Regions from separate parts of the Asticcacaulis sp. P2_C5 genome, predicted to be linked through region 1. Evidence: riboswitches for the same ligand, from Rfam matches in the RefSeq annotation. Region 1 holds a riboswitch; the other holds the start of a gene.
The links. Region 1 has a riboswitch for cobalamin ahead of metE (5-methyltetrahydropteroyltriglutamate--homocysteine S-methyltransferase). Riboswitches for the same ligand answer to the same signal wherever they lie in the genome.
Positions count from the first base shown of each region.

Region 1 (5,195 bases):
GGCTTTGGTATGCGGCTCAAGGTTTTCGCGCGCAACGGCGCCCTGCATTTCGTCAGCCAGCGCTATTTCTGGCAGGTCGCAGGCCAGCAGATCCCCTTGCCGCACTGGCTGTCTCCCGGCCGCACCCATGTCAGCCATACCGACCTGGGCGGCGGGCAGTTCCGCTTCACCATCGCCATGGACCACGCCTGGCTGGGGCGGACATTTTACCAGACCGGCGTCTTTCACAAGGTTGGCTAACCATGACAGCGCTGCTGCTTATGATGACGATCCAGGGCTGCCTCGGCGCCTTCGACACCCTGTATCACCATGAATTCACCGAGCGCCTGCCTTGGAAGGCCTCGGCATCGCAGGAACTGTGGATCCATGGCGTGCGCAACTTCTTCTACGGGCTTATCTTTGCCTCACTCGGCTGGCTCGCCTGGGGCGGCGTGCTGGCGTGGCTGTTCGCCGCTATGTTGCTGGGCGAGATCGGCCTGACCCTGTGGGATTTCGTGGTCGAGGACAACAGCCGCAAACTACCGGCCAGCGAGCGCATCACCCATACGATCCTGGCCATCAACTATGGCGTCATCCTCTGCCTGCTGGCGCCGGAGTTGCTGCGTTGGGCGGCTGAGCCGACAGGATTTCATGTCGAGGCACATGGCCTGTGGTCGTGGCTCATGACCTTGTTCGCCGTCGGCGTTTCCTGCTGGGCGGTGTTCGACTATCTGCGCTCCCGGCGCTTTCGCGTCCCTTCGCCCACGCCAGCGCTGCATCTCGATCGTCCGAACCAGCGCATTCTTATCACCGGCGGCACCGGCCTGATTGGCTCGCGCCTGGTCCAGGGCCTGATCGACGACGGCCACGACGTGACGGTTCTGACGCGCGACGCCGCCAAGGCATCGAAGTTCCGCGGCCGCATCACGGTTATCAACGACCTGAAAGACCTGCGCGCCGTCGACCTGATCATCAACCTGGCCGGCGAGTCGCTGAGCAGCGGCCTGTGGACACGGCGCAAGAAGAAGGAACTGTATGACAGCCGCCTCGACCTGACGCACGCCCTGGTCGCCTGGATCAACCGAGCCGAGGAAAAGCCGCGGCGGCTGATCAATGCTTCGGCCATCGGCGCCTATGGCCACAGCGAAACCCTGGAGTTCACCGAAGACTCGCCCCCCGGTTCGCCCGATCTGGCGCTGGACCTGTGCCGGCAATGGGAAGCCCTGGCGCAGACGGCGAATGTTCCCGTCTCCATCCTGCGCCTCGGCGTCGTTCTCGCGCTCGATGGCGGGGCCTTGGCACAGATGCTTTTCCCCTTCGAATTCGGCGGCGGCGGGCCGATGGGCCACGGCCGGCAATGGATGTCGTGGATTCATATCGACGATGTGGCTGGGCTGTTCGCCCATGTGATCAATCACGAGATCGATGGCGCGGTGAACGCCACGGCGCCGGAGGCTGTGCGCAACCGCGACTTCACGCGGGCGCTGGGCCGCGCCATGCACCGCCCGGCCATCATGCCCCTGCCCGGCTTTGCGCTGAGACTGCTGCTTGGCGAGATGGCGGAAACCATCCTGCTGCGCGGCCAGAAGGTCGTGCCGGCCCGGGCGCTGGAAACGGGTTATAGTTTCAGCTATCCTGACCTTGATGGCGCATTCGATAGCCTGCTGGGTGGGCGCATGTGAGGCGAGATGCCTGAAAAGATTGCACTTGGATTTCGAGTGCTCAAGGGCGGCAGCGTCGTCGTCGGCGTGGCCGTAACGGCGGGCGAACCGCGCCTTGTGCTGTCGACCTTCCTGGCGACGGCAGAGGAAGGCGACCGCCTGACGCTCGAGCCCTATCACATAGCCGCCGAAACGGCGCGTACTGCCAGCGGTGGCATGGCCAACGCAAAGGCTGTGGTCGCCGAAGGCCGCAGGCGGCAGGACGCCCTGGCCGTGGCGGGTCTGAATGCCGTCGTTGAAAGCCTGCAGACCACCGGAAAGGAAGTGTCTATCGCGGCCTTGCTGATCAATCGCGCCGGTTGGGTGACCGATCTGCTCGAATATAGCCTGGCCTTTGCCGATCACCCTCCCGTCGCCGAAGGCCTTGCCGTGCGCGACGCCATCAGGTTCGCGCTGGGTCAGGCAGGAATTGCCATATCGGAAGTCGATGAGAAATCGCTTCCGGCCCACGCGTCGGACGCGCTGGGCCTTACGCCAGCCGAAATCGACGCACACCTCAAGCGGCTCGGGACGACATGCGGCAAGCCCTGGCGAAAAGAACAAAAGCTCGCCTGTCTTGCGGCCTGGACCACGCTCCCGGCGTAGCGCCGGTTCCCCCCTCCCGCGACGAAGCGAACACGAAAATCATATAACGATATAAACATATCTTTATATGTTGCTTGACGCCAAGCCTGTTCGGACATAGTTTACGTCCGTCGTGGTTCTGCGTGCCTTTGTGGGTGCGCAGCTAAGAGGGAAGCCGGTGCCCCAGAATTTCTGGGAAGGCCGGCGCTGCCCCCGCAACTGTAAACGGTGAGTCAAGGTTCAACATGCCATTGGGACGTTTCCTGACACGGAAACCTTCCGAGAAGGCGAGCCTGGGCACTGACCCGTGAGCCAGGAGACCTGCCATTGACCTCATATCAATCCCGGGCGGAGGGCCACGGGTATGCGCCATTCCCTGCGGACACCCTGTCTTGCGGTTGCTGTGACGTGTGCCCGTCGTTCTTCTCCCGCCTTGTACGGGGAAAACCGTGTCACAAACTCAACTTCCTGTCGCCACGCTGGGCACACCGCGCATCGGCGCCAAACGTCAACTGAAATTCGCTCTCGAAAGCTACTGGTCTGGAAAATCCAACCCGGCTGGCCTGTTGCAAACGGCCAGCGATCTGCGTGCCGCCAACTGGGCGCGTCAAAAGGCGCGTGGCGTCGATATCATTCCATCGAACGATTTTTCGCTTTACGACCAGGTGCTCGATACCAGCTTCATGGTCGGGGCCATTCCTGCCATCTATGGCGCCCGGGCCGATCTCGATACCTACTTCGCCATGGCACGCGGCGCGCAAAAAGGACATGCCGAAGCCTGCGATCACGGACATAACCATCATTACGGTCACGGCATACCGGCGCAGGAGATGACGAAGTGGTTCGATACGAACTACCACTTCATGGTGCCGGAATTCACCCAGGACCAAACCTTCCGCCTGACCTCATTCAAACCGCTCGATGAGTTCCTTGAAGCCAAAGCGCTCGGATGTCACACGCGGCCGGTATTGGTTGGCCCGGTGACGTTCCTGAAGCTCGGCAAGACCAATGGTCACGATTTCAATCCTTTATCCCTGATCGATCGGTTGATTCCGGCCTATGTCGATATCCTGACGCGCTTACATGACGCGGGCGCCGACTGGGTACAGTTGGACGAACCCGCGCTTGTGCTCGACGGCGATGCCGCGGTGACCGAAGCCCTGAAACATGCCTATGCTGCGTTCGCGCACAAGGTGCCGGGCCTGAAACTCATGGTCTCCAGTTATTTTGGCGGGCTCGAGGAGAATCTTGGTACCGCTGTGTCGCTCCCGGTGGCAGGCCTTCATATTGACCTCGTGCGTGCGCCAACCCAATTGAAGACTGTGCTCGATGCCGCGTCTGAAAATCTGGTTTTGTCGCTGGGTGTGATTGATGGCCGCAACATATGGCGCGCCGACCTGGCTCGTATCCTCGATCATCTGGAACCGATCATCGCCGCACATGGAAGGGATCGTTTCCAGATCGCACCGTCCTGTTCAATGCTGCATGTACCGATCGATCTCGACCTGGAAGAATCGCTTGATGGTGATGTCCGGTCCTGGCTCGCCTTCTCACTGCAAAAGATGGACGAATTGGCGACTCTGTCGCAGGCGCTGGCTTCAGGGCGCAATAGTGCGCGCGACGCTCTCGGAGCGGCAAGTTCGGCGGCCGCCGCACGCCGCCATTCCAGCAAGGTCCACAACTGGGCGGTCCGTCACCGCCTGTCCACTGTCACAGCCAACGACACCCGGCGCACCAGTATCTTCCCGCAACGCGCGGCGACCCAGCGCGCACGCTTCGATCTGCCGGCATTTCCGACCACCACGATTGGCTCCTTCCCGCAGACAGCCGACGTGCGCCAGGCCCGCTCTGACCTTGCCAGGGGCAAGATCGACGCCGGACAATATGACACATTCCTCAGGCACGAAACCGCGCGTGCGATCCGCTGGCAGGAAGAGGTTGGCCTGGACGTGCTCGTGCATGGTGAGTTCGAGCGAAACGACATGGTACAGTATTTCGGTGAGCAACTGTCGGGTTTTGCCTTCACCGGGCATGGCTGGGTGCAGTCCTACGGTTCGCGTTATGTCCGCCCTCCGATCCTGTTCGGCGATGTGTCACGCCCCAAGGCCATGACGGTCGAATGGTGGCATTATGCGCAATCCCTGACCGATAAACCGGTCAAGGGCATGCTGACCGGGCCGGTGACAATTCTGAATTGGTCTTTTGTGCGTGACGACCAGCCGCGTTCGGAAAGCTGTCGCCAGATTGCCCTCGCCATCCGCGACGAGGTGGCCGATCTCGAGACCGTCGGCGCAAAGATGATCCAGATCGACGAGGCCGCACTGCGCGAAGGCCTGCCCTTGCGCCGCCGCGACTGGCAGTCCTATCTCGATTGGTCGGTCGAATCTTTCCGCCTGTGTTCTTCGGGCGTGGCGGATCAGACCCAGATCCACACCCATATGTGCTACTCGGAATTCAACGACATCATGGAGTCCGTCGCGGCGATGGATGCTGACGTCATTTCCATCGAAACGTCACGGTCGAAGATGGAATTGCTCGATGTCTTCAAGTCGAAGACATATCCGAATGAAATCGGGCCGGGCGTCTATGACATCCACAGCCCACGTGTACCGGATGTGACCGAGATGACCGAACTTCTCGCACTGGCGCGGGAACGTCTGGACGACGCCCAGCTTTGGGTCAATCCGGATTGCGGACTGAAAACCCGCAATTGGGAGGAGGTCAAACCGGCGATCATCAACATGGTTGCCGCGGCCAGGGCGTTGCGCACCGCCTAGCCGATCGAGGATGGTCCGCGTGGCGGGCCGTCCTCTTTGAACTTGTATCGGAGATTGGGATGACACGGCGCATAATTTGGTTGCCGAAAAGGCAAGCCTGCTGCCTACTGCCCGAGCGGCGGCGCCTTGCCAGGTCTGAACGGGCGGCTGCGTC
Region 1 covers NZ_JBFUDU010000013.1:115,295-120,489, reverse strand. The annotation lists gene AC1DXO_RS21105 (DUF4166 domain-containing protein) at 1-240, shown strand, start outside; gene AC1DXO_RS21100 (TIGR01777 family oxidoreductase) at 243-1,661, shown strand; gene AC1DXO_RS21095 (hypothetical protein) at 1,668-2,285, shown strand; cobalamin riboswitch at 2,382-2,607, shown strand; gene metE (5-methyltetrahydropteroyltriglutamate--homocysteine S-methyltransferase) at 2,714-5,041, shown strand.

Region 2 (5,195 bases), on a different contig from region 1:
CTTCGACGTCGACCTTACCGGCCGCAATGGCGGCATAGGGCGAAGGCGGCGCCTTGACCGCGGCCTTGGGATCGGGCTTGGCACCCGGCATCTTGCAGGCGGTCAGGGAGCCGGCCGTGAGGGCCAGGATGGCGAGAGCGGTGGCGGTGGCGAACGTGCGGGACATAGGGGTTCTCTGTTCCAAAACTTAGGCGATCGAAGGCGGTTCGGAGATCATCGTATCACTGAGGATCTTGCCGTCTTCCATGTGAATGACTCTGTCGGCATAGGCTTCAAGGCGCGGGTCATGGGTCACGACGACCACGGCCGCCCCACGTTCCTTGGCCGCCTGGTGCAGCAGCTTGATACAGACCTGGCCGCTCACCGAATCGAGCGCCGAGGTCGGTTCATCGGCGAACAGAAGCGATGGCATCTTGGCCAGGGCGCGGGCGATGGCAACGCGCTGCTTTTCCCCGCCGGACAACTCCGCCGGATATTGCTTCAGCCGATTGCCCAACCCGACCGATTCCAAAACCGCGACAGCCCGCTTATGCGCCTCTGCCTTGGGGACCTTGCAATATTTCAGCACCTGCTCGACCTGTTCGGTGGCGTGCAGCGCCGGGAACAGGTTAAAACCCTGGAAGATAAAGCCACAGTGGTCGAGACGAAACTTGTCGACCTTGCCGCGCGACTTCTTCCACAGGCTTTCGCCCAGCGCCATGACCTCGCCCTCGTCGGGCTTCATCAATCCGGACAAGGCGGCAATAAGGGTCGATTTGCCCGAACCCGACGGCCCCATGACCATGGTCACCTGACCGTGCCAGGCGGTGAAATCGACGCTCTTCAGCACCTGCTGCTTGATCTTGCCGATCTTGTAGCCCTTCGACAGGCCCTTTGCGTTCAAAGCTAGTTTCGCACTCATCGCAACAGATCCGCAGGCTGGCTCTTCTTCAGGACACCGAGCGAGATGATGCCCGACAGGATGGAAATGATCATCAGCATGATGGCGACCGGGATATCGATGAACAACGGAAAGTCCATCGGCACACCGTAGGTCTTGGCCAGCGCCCCTACCCCCCCGACAAGCACCACCGTCAAAGCCAGCCCGGCGATCCCGACCCAGAAACTCAGCTCCATGATGATCAGCCGCAACGATCCCATGGAAACGCCCAGTGCGCGCAGCGAGGCAAACTCCTTGATATTGGCCATGATGGCGCCCTGCAGGGTCTGCCAGGTGATGATGATGCCGATGCCGACCCCGACGATGGCCATGAAGCCGATCATGATGGCGATGCCGCCTTCCTTCAGTATGCCGGTCTGCGAGCTCTTGGCCAGTTGTTCACGCGTCCATGCCTTGAATTGACCGGTGCCCATGGCGTTGAGTTCGGTGGCCACTTCCTTGACGCGCGCAGGGTCCTTCAGCTTGACCAGCAGCGGGCCGACCCGTGGGCCGTCATCGGCGACATAGATTAGCTTGGCGGTCTGGTACGACGTAAAGACCTGGGTATTGAACATGTTGGGATAACCGTCGACCACGCCCGCGACCGTGACAGTCCGCCCGTTCATCTTGGCCTTGTCGCCCAGCTTTACGCCCAGCTTGCCGAGGCTGGTACTGTCGAGGACGACGGCGAACGGCTCCTTCAGTGCCTCGATGGTAGCTTCGGAAAAATCGTCTGGCAGGGTGACGGCGCCCTTGACCGGGTTCACTACGACGACCCGGACCCCGTCGCTTTTCGACGGCTGGCCGTCCTTGGGGAAGTTCGAGAACATGGCCCAATTCATCACCATCGGCTGGACTTCCGTAACCTCCGGGTGCTGGTAGATGGTGGGGATCAGCCGGCGCGGCTGACCTGAGTCACCGAAGATGCCGTCGGCCTGTGGCGGCAGGATGATGATCTGCGCCGGCGAGTGTTCGATGGTAGCAGTGAACGACTTGGCCATGCCCATGAACATGCCAGTCATGGCAAGGACCAGCAGACCGGCGCAGGCCAGGGCGATGACGGCCGCCAGATAGCGCCGCCATTCGTAAATCAAGGTCGATAAGGCGAGAGACATATTACCACGTGTGAGGCGCGGAAGGCGCAGGCCGTAACATTTAGGACTTTCTTATAAAGGTCTAATTAAATCGGCGTAACATGCGTGACGATTTTGCAATGTGGCTGCAATACCACCCGCATAAGGACGAAAATGCCGGATAGCGGGATGTGACGTGCGCATCCGTTATTCGGATTACAGGTCTTTCGAGGCGGCCACAAAATAGGTAATCCCCGACCACAGCGAGGCGATCGCGGCCAGAACCAGCAGCAGATTGGCGATTATATAGGCCGTATCCGACCATTCGAGCGGCAGGTCGAACGCCGCCCAGCTTTCGGTCAGCAGCAGAGCGCCCAACGCCACCAGTTGCAGGGTCGTCTTGATCTTGCCCATGAAGTTGACCGGGACCTTGACACCCTTGGCGCCCGCCGCTTCACGCAAGGCGCTGACAGCGAATTCGCGGAACAGGATGATGGCGGCCGGCAGGGCGAAGACCGGATCGCCGGTCTTGATGCAGAACAGGCCCAGAATGGTGCCGCAGACCAGGATCTTGTCGGCGATCGGATCGAGAATGGCGCCCCACTGGCTTTCGGCGTGCAGCTTGCGCGCCAGGATACCATCGAACAGATCGGTAAAGGCCGCAATGACGAACAGGTAGAAGCCCCAGCGCTGGGCCGGATAATAGGCGCCCGAATTGACGTCAAAGAAGGGTATGCCGCCGACCGAGGCCGCCAGCAGGCAGAACATCACGATCCCGGCGACCAGACGGATCATGGTCAGGATATTGGGGATCGGATTGACTTTTTCACCTGTCATCGGGGCACCGTTGGCTTGAATCTGGCGCGCAGCCTGCCCGCCATGGTCACGGCGAGATAGCACACTCCATTGCCAATACCAGTGCATTTTGTTGCTTTAGCGGCACGCCGGCCACAATTGCGCTCACACGCCTTGACCTGAATGTCCATGAACCGCTAAGGCCCGTGCGTGCTGAAGGTGCTCCCGTTTGCCCGGGAGATAATAGGGAAGCCGGTGAGATTCCGGGACTGTGCCCGCAACTGTAAGCGCCGAGTTCGATGGCACATGTCACTGGTTAAGCCGGGAAGACGCCATCTGACGTTTCAGGCGCAAGTCAGGAAACCTGCCTCGGCTGTCGTCCTTTGCGCCGCCGGGTCCAGCGTCGCCAGCAAGAAGCCTCTTGAGAGACGATGTGTTTGTAAGCCGTACAGCGTTCGCTGCCCGGTTTTCGTCCCTGACTGGTCGTGCGGCGCCCGCCGCACAGCTTGGTCTCTCACTGAAAGACGCTGACATGTTCAAGCGAATCCTCCTGACAACGGCCACCCTGCTGGCTCTCCCTCTCCTTGTCCACGCCGAAGACACCGAAGTTATTGTCACCATCACGCGCCAGGACCTGCCCGTCGCCAAGGTCGGCCAGGCCGTCGACGTCCTGAACCAGCAGGATATCACCTCCTTCCAGTCGGTCATGCTGGCCGACCTGCTGACCCACACCACCGACCTCAGCCTGACGCGCAATGGCGGACCGGGTGCCGCGGCCAGCGCCTCGATCCGCGGAGCAGGCGCTGACCACACCCTGTACCTGCTCGACGGCGTGCGGCTGAACGACCCGTCGCAGGTCGGCGGCGGCACCAATCTCGGCCTGGTTGCCACCGACGACGCGGCACGCATTGAAGTCCTGCGCGGTCCGTTGTCGACCCTGTGGGGCTCCGGCGCCCTGGGCGGCGTGGTCAGCGTCACCACACGCAAGGCGGCCCAGCCTCTCGAAGGCCAGGTTGGCGTCGAAGGCTTCGACGACTACAATACAGCCCATGCTGCCGTGGGTGGCAAGAGGGGCGGCTTTAGCTGGCGCGTCTTCGGCAATGCCCTCCACGACGACGGCGTCTCGGCCTTTGCCGGCGGTACGGAACCCGACGCTTTCGACCAGACCAACCTCGGCGCCAGGGCGTCATACGACCTGACGGACAGCACAACGGTGCGCGCCTTTACGACCTACAGCCGCAGTCGCAACAATTACGACGGCTACCTGCCGCCGTCCTATGCCTTCACCGACACCGACGAATTCGGCCGGACGAAGACGCGACTCAGCTATGTCGCGCTCGACAACCACTTCGCCAACGGCGAACAAACCTTGTCACTGAGCGAAAGCCAAGCCGATCGCCATGACTATTTCGCTGATGGCTCGGAATTCGTGGCGCGCGGCCATATCCAGTCGGCCGATTACCACCTGCTGTATCGCCTTGGCGACACGACCCGACTGCTCGGGGGCGTGACCTATGAACGCGACACCATGCGCATCGCCTCCCCGGCGCCGTGGGATCCGAACCCGACGCCGCTGTCAGTCTCGGTGACGACGACCAGCCTCTACGGTCAGGCGTCGCGCGACTTCGGTCCGGCCACCGTGTCGCTGAGCGCCCGCCACGACGACAATTCGAGCTATGGCAACCAGGACATCGCCCAACTGGCCTTCGCAACGAAGCTTAACGATCGTGTCCGCCTGCACGCCAGTGCCGGTCAGGGCGTCAAGACTCCCAGCCTCTACCAGCTTTACAGCGACTACGGCACAGCCAGCCTGGTCACCGAAAAGGGCCTGACGATCGATGGCGGCGCCGATGTCGCATTGGGCAACGGTTCGCTCGGCGCCACGGCCTTTACCCGCACCGTGCGTGACCTGATCGACTTCGGGTACGACAACTGCACGGCGGTCCAACCTTACGGCTGTTACGGCAATATCGACCGATCAAAAGCCTCGGGCCTGGAGCTGGAAGGCCTCCAGACCTTCGGCGCCTGGACCGTCCGGGGCAATTACAGCTTCCTCGACACCGACAACCGTTCCTTCGGGCTGGAAGGCAAGAAGTTGCCGCACGCTCCGGAACAAATGGGCAGTATCGATATCGCCTGGCAGGTCAATGACCGGCTGTCCCTCGGCGGCGGCCTGCGCCACGTCGGCGACAGTTTCGACAACGCTTCCAACACGCGCAAACTAGCGGCCTATGACCTGGTCGACCTGCGCGCCAGCTACGATATCGGCCGCGTACGTTTGTACGGCCGGATCGAGAACGCCGGCGATACGCGCTACGAGACGGCGGGCGGTTATGGCCAACCCGGCCGGCGCATTTGGTTGGGGATCGCAGCGAAGATCTTCTAAAAACCAGGTCTTTTAGGAAGTA
Region 2 covers NZ_JBFUDU010000003.1:334,449-339,643, reverse strand. The annotation lists gene AC1DXO_RS07465 (efflux RND transporter periplasmic adaptor subunit) at 1-166, opposite strand, end outside; gene AC1DXO_RS07460 (ABC transporter ATP-binding protein) at 188-901, opposite strand; gene AC1DXO_RS07455 (ABC transporter permease) at 898-2,034, opposite strand; gene pgsA (CDP-diacylglycerol--glycerol-3-phosphate 3-phosphatidyltransferase) at 2,209-2,829, opposite strand; cobalamin riboswitch at 2,987-3,173, shown strand; gene AC1DXO_RS07445 (TonB-dependent receptor plug domain-containing protein) at 3,320-5,173, shown strand.
Region 2: it holds a riboswitch for cobalamin, as region 1 does, so the genes downstream of both, AC1DXO_RS07445 (TonB-dependent receptor plug domain-containing protein) here and metE (5-methyltetrahydropteroyltriglutamate--homocysteine S-methyltransferase) in region 1, are expected to answer to the same signal.